DNA from 3 places in the Exiguobacterium sp. 9-2 genome. Region 1 is predicted to be linked to each of the others. Evidence: riboswitches for the same ligand, from Rfam matches in the RefSeq annotation. Region 1 holds a riboswitch; each other region holds the start of a gene.

What was found. Region 1 has a riboswitch for S-adenosylmethionine ahead of VJ374_RS14400 (methionine ABC transporter ATP-binding protein). Riboswitches for the same ligand answer to the same signal wherever they lie in the genome.
Region 2: linked by a shared signal. The riboswitch ahead of VJ374_RS12570 (methionine ABC transporter ATP-binding protein) and the one ahead of VJ374_RS14400 (methionine ABC transporter ATP-binding protein) in region 1 are both predicted to bind S-adenosylmethionine.
Region 3: linked by a shared signal. The riboswitch ahead of VJ374_RS13540 (methionine ABC transporter ATP-binding protein) and the one ahead of VJ374_RS14400 (methionine ABC transporter ATP-binding protein) in region 1 are both predicted to bind S-adenosylmethionine.

Annotation. Positions count from the first base shown of each region.
Region 1 covers NZ_CP142850.1:2,764,446-2,770,350, forward strand. Annotated here, with positions in the region: gene VJ374_RS14390 (MetQ/NlpA family ABC transporter substrate-binding protein) at 1-649, opposite strand, end outside; gene VJ374_RS14395 (methionine ABC transporter permease) at 669-1,319, opposite strand; gene VJ374_RS14400 (methionine ABC transporter ATP-binding protein) at 1,309-2,337, opposite strand; SAM riboswitch class I at 2,424-2,527, opposite strand; SAM riboswitch class I at 2,777-2,878, shown strand; gene VJ374_RS14405 (alpha/beta hydrolase) at 2,946-3,704, shown strand; gene VJ374_RS14410 (thymidine kinase) at 3,788-4,402, opposite strand; gene VJ374_RS14415 (DedA family protein) at 4,586-5,236, shown strand; gene VJ374_RS14420 (type B 50S ribosomal protein L31) at 5,272-5,517, opposite strand; gene rho (transcription termination factor Rho) at 5,609-5,905, opposite strand, start outside.
Region 2 covers NZ_CP142850.1:2,391,544-2,397,448, forward strand. Annotated here, with positions in the region: gene VJ374_RS12555 (MDR family MFS transporter) at 1-315, opposite strand, end outside; gene VJ374_RS12560 (MetQ/NlpA family ABC transporter substrate-binding protein) at 395-1,222, opposite strand; gene VJ374_RS12565 (methionine ABC transporter permease) at 1,255-1,920, opposite strand; gene VJ374_RS12570 (methionine ABC transporter ATP-binding protein) at 1,917-2,939, opposite strand; SAM riboswitch class I at 3,018-3,122, opposite strand; gene VJ374_RS12575 (bifunctional cystathionine gamma-lyase/homocysteine desulfhydrase) at 3,180-4,346, opposite strand; gene VJ374_RS12580 (PLP-dependent cysteine synthase family protein) at 4,339-5,262, opposite strand; gene VJ374_RS12585 (S-ribosylhomocysteine lyase) at 5,259-5,723, opposite strand; gene VJ374_RS12590 (class I SAM-dependent methyltransferase) at 5,727-5,905, opposite strand, start outside.
Region 3 covers NZ_CP142850.1:2,581,381-2,587,285, reverse strand. Annotated here, with positions in the region: gene VJ374_RS13550 (MetQ/NlpA family ABC transporter substrate-binding protein) at 1-141, opposite strand, end outside; gene VJ374_RS13545 (methionine ABC transporter permease) at 169-834, opposite strand; gene VJ374_RS13540 (methionine ABC transporter ATP-binding protein) at 824-1,837, opposite strand; SAM riboswitch class I at 1,922-2,026, opposite strand; gene VJ374_RS13535 (aminotransferase class I/II-fold pyridoxal phosphate-dependent enzyme) at 2,089-3,276, opposite strand; gene VJ374_RS13530 (alpha-glucosidase) at 3,425-5,035, shown strand; gene VJ374_RS13525 (MBL fold metallo-hydrolase) at 5,098-5,826, opposite strand.

The DNA.
Region 1 (5,905 bases):
CTGTCTCGTTCTCATGGACGATCGAGTCCTTGATCGGATTTAGTCCTGCGTCAACAGCAATACCGTTATTGATGATCGATGCAGCGACGTCCGGTAAGACGCGTGGCGTTTGTCCAGCGACGATCGGAACGATTTTCAGTTTCTTCGGATTTTCAACGATCTTATCGACCGATCCATTGCCGTCGAAGTCGTCCGGTAATTTGATCAAACCTGCTTCTTGTAGTAACAAGAAGGCACGTCCCATGTTCGTCGCTTCGTTCGGAACAGCGATTTTGCCACCGACTGGAATATCTTTGACGTCCTTATATTTATCTGAGTAAATGCCCATCGGTGCAATGACGGTCGTCGCAATCGGCGACAGCTTCAACTTATGTTCCTTCTTGAAGGCGTTGAAGTAGGAAATCGTCTGGAAGGCATTGGCGTCGATCTCACCCTCAGCCAGTGCCATGTTCGGCTGGACATAATCGGAGAACTTGACGAGCTCGATTTTGATGCCCTCCTTTTCCGCTTTTTTCGCGACGTAATCCCACACTTGAGTGTCTGAACCACTGACCCCGAGCTTGATCGTCTTTTCTTCTTCTCCTGATGCTGAGCACCCGGCAAATAAAATCGTCGTTAATGTTGCCCCAATCGCTACTGCTTTTTTCATGGCTGAATCGCTCCCTTGATTAATGTCTTCTGATTTTTCGTGCGACGATGTTGCCTGTCGTCTGTAAGCCTTGGACTAAGATAACGAGAATCCCGACCGTGATGATCATGACTTTCGTGTCGAACCGTTGATAACCGTACGTAATTGCTAAGTCACCCAAACCGCCACCACCGATGGCGCCTGCCATCGCCGACGCCCCGATCAAGCCGACTGTTGCAATCGTTAAATTAAGGATTAGTGAACCGAGTGCTTCCGGCAGAAGGAAGCGGAAAATCGTTTGAAACGGTGTCGCCCCCATCGCTTCTGCTGCCTCAAGGACGCCTTTATCGACTTCAAGTAACGAGCTCTCGATCAGACGCGCCATGTACGGTGCGGCGTAAAAGACGAGCGGGACGATTGCGGCTTCGGTTCCGATCGACGTCTGGACGATCAACCGTGTCAACGGGATGATCGCAACAAGTAAGATGATGAACGGAATTGAACGGAAGATATTGACGATACTGTTGAAGAATGTGAACAGCGGGACGTTTTCGAGCAATGCCCCTTTCCGGGTGACGACGAGCAGGATGCCGAGTGGTAAACCGATCAAAGTCGAAAATAATAACGACACTGACACCATCGTCATCGTCTGCAAAAATGCTGTCCAGATATCACTGTAGTTAACTAGCATCAGCAAGCACCTCCTCGACGGTCACCTGTGCCTGATCGATGTACTGTAAGGCCCGTTTTACTTCGATCGTTTCACCGATCAGTTCAACAAGTAATGTACCGAACGGTGTTTCCTGTAACTCCGTGATGCTACCGTGCAGGATGTTGACATCGACGTCGAAGCGTTTTGCGACTTGCGACAAGAGTGGTTGTCCGGTGTGGTGTCCGAGAAAATGAATCTTATAGATCGGATGCGCATTCCGTGACTCGATCAACTGACGAATTGATGCCGGAATTTCATCATGCATGACGGAGCGGACGAAGTTTTTCGCTGTCTCGGTCTGCGGATTTGAAAAGACATCAAAGACTGTTCCTGACTCGATCAGCTTCCCAGCTTCGATGACGGCGACCCGGTCACAAATCTCCCGGATGACACCCATCTCATGGGTGATCAAGAGAATGGTGATCCCGTATTCCGCATTGATGCGTTTTAATAACTGGAGAATATGATGTGTCGTCTGAGGATCGAGTGCTGACGTCGCTTCGTCACATAAGAGCACGGATGGTTGCGTCGCTAGTGCCCGGGCGATGCCGACACGTTGCTTTTGTCCGCCGGATAATTGATCCGGGTAATGATCCGCCTTGTCCGCAAGATCGACGAATTCGAGTAATTCCGTCACCCGGCGACGAATCTCGTCTTTCTTGACACCTGCGAGAACGAGTGGTTTCGCAACGTTCGTAAAGACCGTGTTTGCATTCAATAGATTGAAGTGTTGAAAGATCATCCCGATCCGCTGTTTCGCTTGGCGTAATTTTTTTGGTGATAGTTGTGTTAAATCTTCTCCGTCGACCGTCACTGTTCCTGACGTCGGTCGTTCTAACAGGTTGACGCAGCGGAGCAATGAACTTTTCCCGGCACCGCTAAAGCCGATGACACCGAAGATTTCGCCTTTCTCGATCGTCAGGTCGACACCGTCGAGTGCTGCGATCGTCTGATCCTTCGTGACGTACGTTTTTTTGACTTGATGAAATGCAATCATTCCGTTTTCCCCCTTCATTCAACAAAAAAGGTCCCTTCTTGAGAAACAAGAAGAGACCTGGATCCGCACAATGGCAGAATCCACTCCACTCATCTCTCAGACATCTGTCTGATGGAATTGGCACAGTGCTCATAATGAGTCTGTTGCCGAGGTTTCGTAGGGCCAGTCCCTCCACCTCTCTGGATAAGTATTGCGGTATGAAATTCGTATGTGTGTTGTTGCGTTGTTGCTTATGTCGTAAAACTAATTTTTACATTACGGGTCGAACCTTTAAAAGTCAACCAACTTTGCAAAAATAATCCATTTGGCGCATATCGATTGAGTCATAAGTTATGAGTTAGCTGAAAGAATAAATCACGATTCGTCCAGAACGATTTGACAAGGCATTTTCGGTCGTGCTACCATCGTTTCAATGATTAATCCGACAATTCCAATATGATATTTATCAAGAGTGAACGAGAGACCTGGCTCTATGACTTCACGGCAACCTGCAATCTGTAAGGTGCTCCGACCAGCAAAGCGCGGCTTTGGATGATACGGTGAAAAACTCGTGGGCGTCCAAGCAGTGACGTTGACGAGTTTTTTTCACGAATGGAGGAAAAATAGTAATGATGAACTATCCTGTATTGACTGGTGCTGAAGCATTTTATCTTCAAGGTGGACCGATCGGCATTTTAATCTGTCATGGTTTTAATGCGACCCCGCAAAGTGTTCGGGACGTCGGTGAGGCATTTGCTGCTAAAGGATTCACTGTCTATGCTCCACGTTTGCGTGGTCACGGGACGAACGTCCGTGAGTTCGAACAATCGACTGCTCGATGTTGGAAGCAGAGCCTGCAAGACGGCTATGCACGTTTACAAGAAACATGCGATCAAGTCTTCGTCATCGGTCAATCGATGGGCGCGACGCTCGCACTATCGCTCGCCGCTGACGGGATTCCATTTTCAGGCATCATTACGATCAATGCCGCTCTCTCCGTTCCGTCTTATGAAGCACTGTCGTTTGAAGGTGGTCCACAGTACTTACCAGAAGGGGCACCGGATATCAAACGGTCTGCTTTCGAAATCATCTATGACCTCGTTCCGAGTCGTTGTGCATTCGAACTCGTCCGCTTGATGGACGAGACGAAAGGACGCCTTGGATCGATCCTTCTACCGACATTGATTCTTTACTCGGCGACCGATCACGTCGTTCCGCCGTCGAGCTCGGATTACCTGCATCAGCATATCGGGACGAATGATAAACGAAGCTACTGTCTCCTCAACTCGTACCACGTCGCGACCCTCGATCATGATCAGGATTTGATCGTGCGTGAGACGATTCGTTTCATCGAACGCTCGAGCCGTTTCTCACAGGAAACGGGATAATAAAAAAAACAGCTATTCGTCTTCACTTAGAAGCGAACAGCTGTTACATCAAAGGACGACCATCATCGGTTCGTCTTTTTTGTTTATCCTTTTTGGTGTTGCATCGTTTGGAGCGGCTTCGGCTTTCCTGGCACTTCATGGCAGTGGCGACACCGTGGCTCATACGATTCTGAAGCGCCGACTAAAATGATCGGATCATCATAGTTCGCTGGTTTTCCATCAATCAAACGTTGTGTACGGGAAGCCGGATCGCCACATGAGAGACAGATCGCCTGAAGTTTCGTCACAAATTCTGCGCGCGCCAGTAATTCCGGCATCTTGCCAAATGGCTCTGCCCGGAAATCCTGATCGAGTCCTGCACAAATGACGCGTTTTCCGTCTTGCGCAAGTGCTTCGATGACTTGAACGATCTCATCATCAAAGAATTGAACTTCATCAATTCCGACAATTTGTGTTTCTTCCGCTACTGCTGCATAGAGATCACGACTCGTCGCCATTGGAATCGCCACGACGGAATTTCCGATGTGAGAGACGACATGCTCTTCATGGTACCGGTCATCGATTGCCGGCTTGAATACTTGAACGGGCAGTTTGCCGTACTGTGCCCGTCTGACACGACGAATCAACTCTTCCGATTTCCCGGAAAACATACTGCCACAAATTACTTCGATCCAGCCGTACTGATTTATTACATGCATCATCGTCCGACACCGTCCTCTAAAAATAGTCACTTTAACGAGTATAGCTCGAAACGGTATTGAGAAAAAGGGTTGACTTCCGGAAATCAAAATTCATTTTTTCTTTACCTAGAATTTTTGTCCTTTCATTCCAACCTTCATCCATTTCCTGTACACTAAAGAAGAAGATTCTCGCGAAAGAAGGTGTCCCCGATTCATCATCTCTTACATGACATTCTGCACCAATATGGCGCCCTTGGTCTTTCCGTCCTTCTCGCAGGTGGTATCGTGGGATTGCCGGTTCCTGATGAGACCTTGCTCGTCCTGTCCGGTTTTTGGATGCATCAAGGCAATCTACCGCTGTTCGGTACGATTCTTGCCGCTTACGCTGGCAGTTGCATTGGAATGACGATTAGCTACGTGCTGGGCTTAAAACTCGGCATGCCCCTGTTACATCGCGTCGGACCAAAGATGCGCATCTCAGAAAAACACATTCTCTCCGCTGAAGCCGGATTTCGTCGTTACGGCAAATCGGTCTTGATCATCGGTTACTACATACCTGGTCTTCGCCAACTCTCTGCCTTTTTTGCAGGTGTTTCAAAAATGCCGTTTCGCATTTTTGCGAGTTACGCGTATACAGGTGCTTTGATTTGGGTCAGTGTGTTCTTGGGCGCCGGCTACTTTGTTGGTCGTCATATCTCGTTCCATAAAGTCGTCGACTACATCTTGGCACATCCAGATGCTATGCCGTACTTGATCGGGATCGTCGGTGGGATTGCTTTCTCGTTCGTCTTAAAGACGTACCTTACGTACCGTTCGCAATTCAGCCTATACAAAAACAGCCTGCTTCCGTAATGGAGGCAGGCTGTTTTTTAAGAACCGGCAAGTAATTACTTGCGGCCGTATTTTTTGTTGAAGCGATCGACACGACCATCTGCCGCGTTGAACTTTTGACGACCTGTGTAGAATGGGTGCGAGTCTGAAGACACATCCACACGGATGAGTGGGTACTCGTTACCATCTTCCCAAGTGATCGTTTCGTTCGAAGAACGAGTAGAACCGCTTAAGAATTTGTACTCAGTCGTTGAATCCATAAATACTACTTTATTGTAGTTAGGGTGAATTCCTTGTTTCATGGTTGATTTCTCTCCTTCCGCCCTGGTCCATTTGCTGAGCCAGAGTAAGTTACCTTCCTATACTAAACGATTTTTTTACGCGTCGCAATAGTTATTTTTCCGTCGTTGCTTCCTTCTTGACGGTACGCGGTTTAGCAGGTGCACGTCGGACCGTCTTCTTCTTTTCTTTCTCAAGTTCAGCAAAAAATTCTTCATTATTTTTCGTGTCGCGAATCTTACGCAGGAACGTATCGACGAACTCGTTCGACTCGTTCATCGTCCGACGAATCGTCCAGAGCGCATCGAGTTGCTCTTTCGGAAGCAAGAGTTCTTCCTTCCGCGTACCTGATTTGCGAATGTCGATTGCCGGGAAGATTCGGCGTTCCGACAGCTTACGATCGAGATGTAG
Region 2 (5,905 bases), 370 kb from region 1:
ACTGAGGATGAAGAATGCCCAGAACGTCTCGACTTGCGCGAGTGCGATGAAGACGATCGCGAACCCGATCGTTCCGGCAAGCATCATCGCCCGGCGACCATACCGGTCCGACAATGTACCGCCGATGAAACTCATAACGAGACTGGCGATCGCCGAAATACTGAGAACCCAGCCGACATCGACCGGATCAAACTTCAGAACGGTCGTCATGTAGATAGCGAAAAACGGCATCGTAATGAACGTTCCGAGACGTGAGAAAAACGTCCCGAACAAGACCCCGAGTGTCAACGGATGCAGTTGACGTATGCGTTGCATATGATTCCCCCTAACCCCTGTTTCAGACAAATGAAAAGCATCCTTCCATTATATAGGAAGGATGCCGGCTTCGGTGAACTTATTTGCTGACTGGAACGACCGCACCTTTGTACTTGTCGAGAATCCAATCTTGGTTTTTCTTTTCGTGTAGAACGTCAAGAAGTGCTGTGACACGCTTGTCTTTTTCATCACCATCACGTGTAACGATGATGTTGACGTATGGTGAAGACTCATCTTCTGACGCGATCGCGTCTTTCAACGGGTTCAAACCGTTATCGATCGCATAGTTCGTGTTGATGAGGACTGCGTCGCCTTCATTGTTTTTGTAAGCTTGCGGAAGAAGCGATGCTTCGATGTTCGTCTTGAACTTGAGTTTCTTCGGGTTCTCCGCGATGTCACCGAGTTGCGCGTCTGTCGTTTTACCGTCTTTGAGTTTGATTAATCCTTCGTTTTGAAGGAACGTCAAGACTCGACCGCGTTCCGCGACGTTTGAGCTCGTTAAGATCGTTGCACCGTTTGGCAACTTATCGAGTGACTTGTATTTCTTCGAATAGATACCGAGTGGTTCAACGTGGACGCCACCTGCGTTCGCAAACTTATACGATTTGTTTTCTTTCTCTTGTTGCTCGAGATACGGCACATGCTGGAAGTAGTTCGCGTCGAGTTCTTTTTCAGCGAGCGCTTTGTTCGGAAGCACATAATCTTGGAACTTCTTGATTTCAAGTTTGTAGCCTTTTGCTTCATATTCCTTTTTAACGTGCTCGAGAATCTCAGCGTGCGGTACGTTTGAAGCACCGATGACGAGTGTCTTGTTGTCGCTTCCTGATGATTTTTCGCCACAAGCAGCAAGACTGATTGCTAAAACGGATACAGCGGCAGTACCTACGAATTTTTTCCAAACTTTCATGAATGATTCCTCCAATATGAATAAAATTTGAATTAACGTTTATCGATTGCTCGGATCAGTAAGTCCCCAATGATTTGGATGACGAAGACGATTGCTAAGATTAAGAGTGTCGCAATGACGATGACATCGTTTTGAGAACGCTGGAATCCTTCGATGAAGGCCATGTCCCCGAGTCCACCTCCGCCGACTACTCCGGCCATTGCCGTGTAACCGACAAGTGCAACGAGTGTAACCGTGATACCAGAAACGATAGCAGGCAATGCTTCTGGGATTAAGACTTTGTAGATGATTTGGAACTTCGTCGCGCCCATCGATTCAGCTGCCTCGATGACACCTTTATCGACTTCGCGAAGTGCGAGTTCAACCATCCGACCGTAGAACGGTGCGGCTCCTAAAATCAGTGCCGGTAATGCTGCTGTTGGTCCGAGGAACGAACCGACGACTGCTTTCGTAAATGGAATCAATAAGATCAGTAAGATGATGAACGGAATCGAACGGAAGACGTTAACGATCAAGCTCAAGATCGAATAAAACGCCCGATTTTTGAACAACAATTCTTCATTTGTCGCAAACAATAATAAACCAATGATCAAACCGAGAACGAATGTCGAAAGACCAGCGACTGCCGTCATATAGATCGTACTGCCTGTCGCTTCCCACACCATGTCCCAGTCTAGGTTGTCAAAGAATGAAATCATCGGTGATCCACCTCCACTTCAACATCACTGGCTTGAAGCTTCGTGATGACCGCTTGTGTTGCTTCTGTTTCCCCGATTAACTGAATGAACAGCGTACCGAGCGCCCCTTCCTGTGATTGACCGACGTTTCCGCCGATGATATTGAACAGGACGGGTGAATCCTTCATGACTTCCGCGAGGATCGGACTTTCCGCCGTCGATCCGACGAATGTCAACTGAACGATTTTTCCGGTTGGGTAGCGTTCGCGGAGTTTCGCGAACGTCAACTCGTTTTCCGATGGCGACGTCAATTGTTTGACGAATTCCTTCGTCATCGCTTGCTTCGGATGACGGAAGACTTCTGCGACCGGTCCTTGTTCGACGATTTTACCGGCCTCCATGACGGCGACCCGGTGACAGATTTTTTGAATGACGTGCATCTCGTGTGTGATCAAGACGATCGTCAGTTTCAATTTTTCATTGATGTCGACGAGTAACTCAAGAATCGAGTCCGTTGTTTTCGGATCGAGTGCACTTGTTGCCTCGTCACATAAGAGAACGTCCGGGTTCGATGCCAGTGCCCGAGCGATACCGACACGTTGCTTTTGACCACCGGATAATTGCGACGGATAGGCTTTTTCGCGTCCATCCAAACCAACGAGTTGGATCAGTTCCGCGACCCGTTCCTTGCGGCGTGCCTTCGGAAAGCCACCAAGTTCGAGTGGGAACATGATGTTCTCTTCAACTGTTCGTGACCAAAGTAAGTTGAAGTGCTGGAAGACCATCGAGACATTCTTGCGGACGCCCCGTAATTCTCTAGGTTTCAGCGATGTCATTTCGACACCATCGATTTGGATCGAACCACTCGTCGGTGCCTCAAGCATATTCAGCAATCGGATCAAGGTCGATTTCCCTGCTCCGGAATAACCGATTATTCCAAAAATTTCACCGCGCTCGATTGTCAGATCGACATTCGCGACGGCTTCGACCGCTCCGCGCTTTGAGCGATAAATCTTTCCTACGTCTTGTAAACGAATCACAACTGTCCCTCCTAAAATAAAAAAAGTGCGCGCGTTTTAGAGCAAACGCGCGCACTTTTCAGTACACAAAACCATTTGCTCTCATCTCCCAGACTTTTGTCTGCTGGAATTAGCACCACTTCGGATCAGATCCGCGGTTGCCGGGTTTCATCGGGCCAGTCCCTCCACCACTCTCGATAAGAGTTTCGGTATTAAGTTTGTAGAATATATTCTGAATATTAGCAGGGGTTATTTTTGTTGTCAAACAGTTTTTTCAGAAACTTTTTCGAGGAACGTGAAAGCACGCGTTAAGTCTTCTTTCAAATCTTCCGCATCCTCAAGTCCAACTGAAATCCGGACGAGACCGTCCGTGATGCCGAGTTCTGCGCGACGTTCTGCTGGGATCGACGCGTGCGTCATCCGTGCCGGAACGGAAATCAGGCTCTCGACGGCACCAAGACTCTCAGCAAGTGTGAAGAAATGTGTCGCCTCGACGAGTTTTTCTGCGTTCGCTGCTGAACCGACATCAAAGCTGATCATCCCACCAAATCCAGTCGCTTGTTTCGCTTGGATGTCGTGACCAGGATGCGATGCAAGTCCTGGGTAGAAGATGTTCGAGACGATGTCTTGCGCTTGCAAGAACGCAACGAGATCATGGGCTGTCTCTTCGATCGCATCCATCCGGATACCGAGTGTACGAAGACCACGGACGAGCAAGAAGCTGTCTTGCGGTCCAAGCACGCCGCCTGTCGAGTTTTGGATGAAGTGCATCTCTTCGCCGAGCGCATCATCTTTGACGACGACAAGTCCAGCGACGACGTCCGAGTGTCCGCCGATGTATTTCGTCGCACTGTGCAAGACGATGTCTGCACCGAGCGCGAGTGGTTGTTGATGATATGGTGTCGCGAACGTGTTGTCGACGACGAGTTTAAGATCGTGACGTTTGGCGATCGTTGCGATCGCTGCGATGTCCGTTACTTTCAACAACGGGTTCGTCGGTGTTTCGACGTAGACGATCTTCGTGTTGTCTTGGATCGCTGCTTCCGTTGCTGCAAGGTCCGTCGTATCGACGAATGTCACTTGAATGTTGAACTTCGGTAAGACGCGTTGCATCAAGCGGAACGTACCACCGTAGACATCATCTGTCATGACGATGTGGTCGCCAGACTCAAGCAAGTGGAAGACGGCATGAATCGCTGCCATCCCAGAACCGAAGGCAAAACCACGTGCGCCGCCTTCAAGATCCGCAATCAATCGTTCGATGCTCGTCCGTGTCGGGTTCGCTGTCCGTGAGTATTCGTATCCGTCCTTAAGTTGACCGATTTTATCTTGCTTGTATGTGCTTGTTTGATAGATTGGTGGTGTAACGGCTCCTGTTGCCCGATCGACACCTGTTCCTCCATGAATCAATGCTGTCTTCTTACGCATGAGTTTCGTCCACCTTTTCAAAGATTTGTTGGCTTAAATAGCGTTCGGCACTGTCTGCGAAGACGGTGACGATCGTACTGCCGGGGTGACGCTTTGCGATATCAAGCGCAGCAACGAGCGCTGCCCCTGCTGAGCTACCGACGAGTAATCCTTCGCGAGCAGCGAGTGTATGAACCGCGTCAAATGCATCACGGTCAGAAATCGTATGAATCTCATCAACGAGTTCACGCGGAACGAGGCTTGGCCATTTCGCTGTACCGATACCTTCTGTCTTATGCGGACCGGCTGGACCACCGTTCAAGACGGAGCCTTCCGGTTCGACGATTGCTGCTTTTGTACCGAGACGTTGTTTTAAGAAGTCCGCTGTTCCGGCGAACGTACCACCTGAACCACAACCGGCAACGAACCAGTCGATATGCGGTAAGTCCGCAATCAGCTCAGGACCGAGTGTCCGCTGATACGTGACTGGGTTCTCTTCGTTTTCGAATTGTAACGGAACGTAACTATTCGGAATTTCCTGACCGAGTTCTTTTGCCCGGTCGATGGCCCCTTGCATATCGAGTTCAGTCGGCGTGTTGACGACGGTTGCGCCGAGTGCCCGCATCAACGTCTGCTTTTCCTGACTGAATTTTTCCGGAACGACACAGATGACTTGGAGATCGTATTTTTTAGCGGCGAGCGCCAAGCCGATGCCGGTATTCCCGGCTGTCGGCTCGATGATCGTACCGCCTGGTGTCACATGTCCGTTTTCGATTGCTGCATCAACGAGTTGAATGCCAAGGCGGTCTTTGACGCTGCCCCCAGGGTTCATCCATTCGAGCTTCGCCAAAATGCGCGTACCAGCAGGCAAATCGAATGAAGTGATCTCGTAGAGTGGTGTGTTTCCGACGAGGTCGCGGACGTTGTTCGCGATCATCCGAAGACGATGTCCCATTCATCACGACCGGCAAGCATTTTCTCGGCATAGTGCTTCGCTCCTTTGAGGTCATGTGCGCTCGCAAATCCACATTGGACTTCGTTTTGCGCTGGAATCTCTTCTGCTGCGAGGACGTCTTTCAACGTCTTCTCAACGAGTTCGCTCATTTTTTCGACCGAGTCGAAGTTCATCATCGCCATATAGAAACCTGTTTGGCATCCCATCGGCGAGACATCGATGACATCATCCGAGTAGTTACGGATGTTTTCAGCAAGTAAGTGCTCGAGTGTGTGCATCGCACGCATCGGCATTTGCTCAACGTTTGGTTGTGTGAAACGGATATCGTATTTGACGACTTGGTCCACTTTACCTTCTTTATATCCTGCGACGCGGATGTAAGGTGCTTTGACTTTCGTATGATCCAGGTTAAAGCTTTCGACGTTCATTTTTTGAAGTGCCATGATTTATTCCCCCATTTTCTCGGCTTCTACGAGCCAGACGAAGTGATTGTATTGTATAAATTTAACAGTGAATCCTCGTGATGTAAACAATTCTTCCATGACTGGAATCAACGGGTAAAACTCGCGTTCGAGATCTTCCGCTAACGCATCAAACCCTTGAGCACGTGCTTCACGGATCGTTT
Region 3 (5,905 bases), 180 kb from region 1:
TTTGACCATGTCGCTATAAGGACCGCTTGTCGCCCCAATCTTGATCGTCTTGTCTTTTTCATCAGCGCTGCTGTCTCCACATCCTGCGAGGATTCCTGCACCGAGTAAGGCTGTCGCTAAAAAGGCATATCGTTTTTTCATGATTCAACTCTCCCTTTATATGTATGATTAGCGCTTGTCTGTTTTTCGCGCTAGTTGATTGCCGAGTGCTTGAATGCTCTGGACGATGACGATGAGGACAACGATCGTCACGATCATGATGAGATTATCGTAGCGATAGTAACCGAAACGGATCGCGAGGTCACCGACACCTCCGCCGCCGACGATACCAGCCATCGCCGAGAAGCCGATCAAACTGATCGTCGTTAATGTGATGCCCTGAATGATGCCAGGGAGTGCTTCCGGTAAGAGGACACTGACGATGATCCGTAATGGTTTCGCTCCGCACGCTTCCGCTGCTTCAATCAAACCAGGTGGAATTTCACGGAGTGATGTTTCGACGAGGCGCGCGAGAAACGGAATCGCTGCGACACTGAGGCTGACGGATGCTGCCGTCGGACCAATCGTATTATCAAGCAAGAACTTCGTTAATGGAATGAGGGCAACAAGCAAGATGATGAACGGCAAGGACCGGACGATGTTGACGACGAAGTCAAGGACACGTCGGATGGCAATGTTTTGAAAGAATAAACCGCGGTCGGTGACGAACAGGAGAATCCCGAGTGGAATCCCGACGACCAATGCGAAGGCAAGTGAAATGCCAACCATCCACGCCGTCTCACCAAGTGCCTTCAACAACTCGGGTAACATCGTTTGTATACGATCAAGCCACATCCTGAATCACCTCGAGTGTATGAAGTTCCGCCGCAAGCCAGTCGAGGGCAGGTGAGATTTGATCGGAGGATCCCGTCAAGCTGACGATTAAGACACCAAAAGCGACGTCTTGGATGTAATCGACTTTTCCGTGCAGGATGCTGACCGAGATATCGTATCGACGGATGGCTTCCGACAACGTACTTTCACCGGTCTTCTCGCCCGTGAACTGCAGGCGGATGATCTTTCCCGGTGTCGCTTGCAAGATGCGTTCCGGTAGCTCGATCTGGAGTGCCGTGTCGACGTAATGTTGTGTCACCGGATGTTTGGCTTGACTGAACAAATCGTATGTAGAGGCGACTTCGACGACTTCCCCTTGCGACATGACCGCGACACGATGGCAAATTTGTTTGACGACATCGATCTCGTGCGTGATGAGGACGATCGTCAATCCGAGTCGTTCATTCAAATCTTTCAACAAATCCAAAATCTGCAGCGTCGTGACCGGATCAAGGGCAGAGGTCGCTTCGTCACATAACAAGACGGTTGGATCATTCGCGAGTGCCCGGGCAATCCCAACGCGCTGTTTCTGTCCACCGCTCAACTGACTCGGGAAGTTCGTTTCGAATCCTTCGAGTCCGACGAGTGAGACGAGTTCACGGATCCGTTCTGGAAAATCTGCTCGTTTGACGCCAGCAGCCTTCAGTGCGAAAGCAATGTTATCTGCGACATTACGCGACTGGATCAATTGGAAATGCTGAAAGATCATTCCTGTCCGCAAACGAAGTTGACGCAAATCTGCTTTTGACATCCCGCCGAGTGAGACACCGTCGACCTTGACCGTTCCTTGTGTCGGATGCTCGAGACCGTTGATCAGACGAAGCAACGTACTCTTACCGGCACCGGATTCACCGATGATCCCAAAGATTTCTCCTTTTTGAATCGTCAAATCGACATCTCGTAATGCAAAAATTGGAGTCCGGTCTCGGACGAACCGTTTCGTAATCTGTTTGAATTCAATCATCTGCTCATCTCCTCATACAAAAAAAGTCGCTTTTTCCTAGTAGCAGAGCAACCAGAAAAAAGCGACGAAAGTGTAAGATTTCGTAACTTATCTCTCAGAATGAATCCATTCTGTAGGATGTGGCACCGTTCCTGATAGGTGGTTGCCGGACGTCGTTGGGCCTAATCCCTCGGTCGCTCTCGATAAGTAGTTATGCTGTTGGGATTTACTTTAACGGAAATGATTCCCATCTGTCAAATGTTTTTTCAGAATTATTCCGCAACAGGTGTCCGGAACAGGTTGAGCGTTCCGATTCGGTCGACGGCCTCCTCTAGTCGTTCGACGTCAGCAATTAAGCTGATCCGCACGTATCCTTCGCCGTATTCACCAAAGAATGATCCAGGGGTCACGGCGACGTGTGCTTCGTCAAGCAGATGATCCGTGAAGCTTTGGGACGTGTATCCTTCCGGCACGGGGAGCCAGACGAAGAAGGAACCGCCCGGTCGTGGTCCGCTCCAACCGATTGCATCGAGTTTCGTAAACAATGCATCGCGTCGTGTTTCATATAAGCTACTTAACTCACGGACACATGTTTGGTCACTCGTCAGGGCAACGGTCGCTGCATGTTGGATCGGTGTGAAGGCACTGACGTAGAGATGTTCCTGATACGTCTCGATGCTTGAGATGACGGACGGATTTCCGATCGCGAAAGCGATTCGGAAGCCAGACATGTTGAAGCGTTTCGAGAGTGAGAACAACTCGATTCCGACATCTTTCGCCCCTTCTGTCTGCAAGAAGCTTCGTGTGGGACCATCAAAGCTGATGCCACCGTAGGCTAAATCATGGACGACACAAATATCATGGGCATCCGCGAAGGCAACTGTCTGTTCGAAGGCTTCTGCTGTCGCTGTCGCACCTGTCGGATTACTCGGGTAATTGAGGAACAACATCCGGGCGCGCTCGACATCTGTCGTATCAAGTAAATCGTAATCCGGCAGGAAGTTATTTTTCTCAAGCAGTGGAAGCGTAATCGGATAAGCACCAGCAAGTGCTGCTCCAGACAGGTAATCCGGGTACCCCGGATCCGGGACGATGACACCTTCTCCAGGATTGACGATCGTTTGTGGTAAGGCGACGATTCCGGCTTTACTACCGAGAAGAATTGCGACCTCGGTTGCCGGATCGATCGTGACGCCGAATTCGTTCGTATAAAAGCTCGCGACGGCTTGCTTTAGAAAATCATGTCCACGAAATGGTGGATATTGAAGGTTTGTTGGCTCATCGATCGCCTGTTTCAAGGCGTCGAGAATATGTACGGGCGTCGTTTGATCGGGTGTTCCTTGACCAAGGGTGATGACATCATGTCCGGCAGCTTTCACAGCGCCGATCCGGTTCGCAAGTTCAGCGAAAACGGGAGCAGGAAGCCGATCGATGGCGATGGATGGAGCGAAATGTTTCATGGATGTGTGCCTCCTTCGTAGTATTGTCGTCAAGGATAACGAATATTCAGTCAAAAGAAAAGAACTTTTTTGAAATTCAAAAAAATCGTCCAATAAACAGGTACAGATATGTGGAGCGGGAATAGAGAGTAGGGAGAGGAGTGAGGAGATGAAGCGAGCTAGCTGGAAAGAAGCAGTCGTCTATCAAGTCTATTGGCGCAGTTTTAAGGATTCGAATGGGGACGGCATCGGTGATTTGCGAGGTGTCATCGACAAGCTAGATTACATCGCATCGCTTGGTGTCGATATCGTCTGGTTAAATCCATGTTACCGTTCTCCAGACATCGATAATGGCTATGATATTGCCGATTATTACACGATCATGGACAAGGCGGGGACGATGGGCGATCTACAAGAGTTGATCACAGCGGCTCACGCACGCGGCTTAAAGATAATTCTTGATTTGGTCGTCAATCATACGAGTGACCAGCATGACTGGTTCCGTCAGTCGCGGGACCGAATCCACGACAAGGATGATTGGTACATCTGGAAAGATGGAACGAAAGAGACTCCCCCGAACAATTGGCGGTCGTACTTTGCGCCGAGCCCTTGGACGTGGAGTGAAGAGCGCGAACAATATTATTTCCATTCTTTTGCGAAAGAACAACCCGATTTGAACTGGGAACAACCGGCTGTCCGGCAAGCGATCTACGACATGATGAACTGGTGGATCGCTCAAGGGATTGACGGTTTCCGAATGGACGTCATCAACTTGATCAAAAAACGTTCACTTGAGGATGTCGTCAATCCGTTTGATCTATCGTATCTCGGAAATCAACCAGGTGTGCACGACTTCCTTCAGGAAATGCATGCGAACGTCCTTGCCGGGAAAGACTTGTTCACGGTCGGTGAGATTCCGTTCGTCGGTCCAGAAGACGGTCTGTTATATGTCAGTGAAGAACGTGAAGAACTTCGGACACTGTTTCACTTCGAAATCGCGGACGACATGGAGACGATGGATCTTTTACGTTTCAAGGAAATTCAGAAACGATGGTATGACGTCTTGTATCCGTTAGGCGTCAATTCACAGTTTCTCAACAACCACGATCATACGCGACAAGTGACCCGCTTCGGCAGTGAACGATACCGAGTCGAGAGTGCGAAACTACTCGGTTTGATGTTGCATACATTACCTGGCATTCCATACGTGTATCAAGGAGAAGAGATTGGGATGACGGGGATTCGCTTCTCGGATCCGTCGCTCTATCAAGACGTCGCCTTTCGCAATCGATACGAAGAGCGCGTCGCTGGCGGCGAGGATCCGGAGGTCGTACTCTCGTCAATGCAGTTACTCGCACGCGATAACTCCCGCACGCCGATGCAGTGGGACGGCACGCATGCGGCAGGCTTTACGAGTGGGAAACCGTGGTTAGCGGTCAATCCGAATTACACGGACATCAACGTCGCACAAGCAGAAGCCGATCCATCATCCGTACTTGCCTTCTACCGAGCATTGATTCAGATGCGAAAGGATCATCCAATCATGGTCTATGGTACGTATCGCGACTTAGCCCTTCATGATCCGTATCTCTATATCTATGAGCGGGAACTAGAAGGAGAAGTGTGGCGGATCGTTCTCAACGTGCATGACGAACCGATGCAAACTGCCTTCGTTTTATCGCAAGATAAGTTGCTTGTGTCGAACTATCCAGATATCTCGGATGAACTACGTCCTTATGAAGCACGTGTATATCGATATACTGTTACAGGACAGAATTGAACTACTGGACGAAAAAACATCCGCGACGTGTCAGGAACGCGTCGCGGATGTTTTTTCGTGTGTTATTTGAAAGGTGACGATTTTTTCGTCTGTAAGATTTGCGTGAATCGATCGACGGCTTGGCGCATCTCGTAACTTGGTCCAAGGATGAGGGGACCATGTCCGACGGCAAGAATATCCGGAGACAGTTCCGTTAATTGGTCGGCGGAGCGAAGAGCAACGTCCGGATCCCATGTCGCAAGTGCTGGGAACGGAAATTGCCAACGGACGTCACCGGAGACAGCGAGTCCCCCTTGTGTCTGAAAGGCATCTCCGGCGATTAGCATCCGACTACCTTCATGCCAAAGAGAAATCGAACCAGGTGTATGACCTGGCGAGGCGATGACGCTGAGGCTACCGACTTGTTGACCACTTTCGAGCAATCGATCTGGACGTGTTTTGATGTTTTTAGGAATACCGCCTTTTAAAGGAGTCGTTTCGCCTTCGCGTAGCGTCTCGTCCCCACTGAGCAATGCGGCATCACGGTAACTGATGCAGACTTGAGCGAGAGGAAAGGCATTCGCAAGGAAATCGAGCGAGCCGACATGATCGGCATGTGCGTGTGTCAGGATAATCGCGCCGAGCGGTTTTTCTTGCTTTCGAATATAGTGATAAAGCGCCTTTGCGTTGATTCCGAGTCCGGCGTCAATCAATGTCAAACTGTCTGCTTCTTCAAACAGGTAGCAATTGACCGGGAAAAAGGATGGGGTCGTCTGCAATTGGTGTAAACGTTCGATGATCGTGACACGCATCGGCTTCACTCCTTCAAAAAGTAAATAGACTTCTTCTTTAGTATCGTCTGTTTTTGAATAGGCGTCTAGACGGATTATG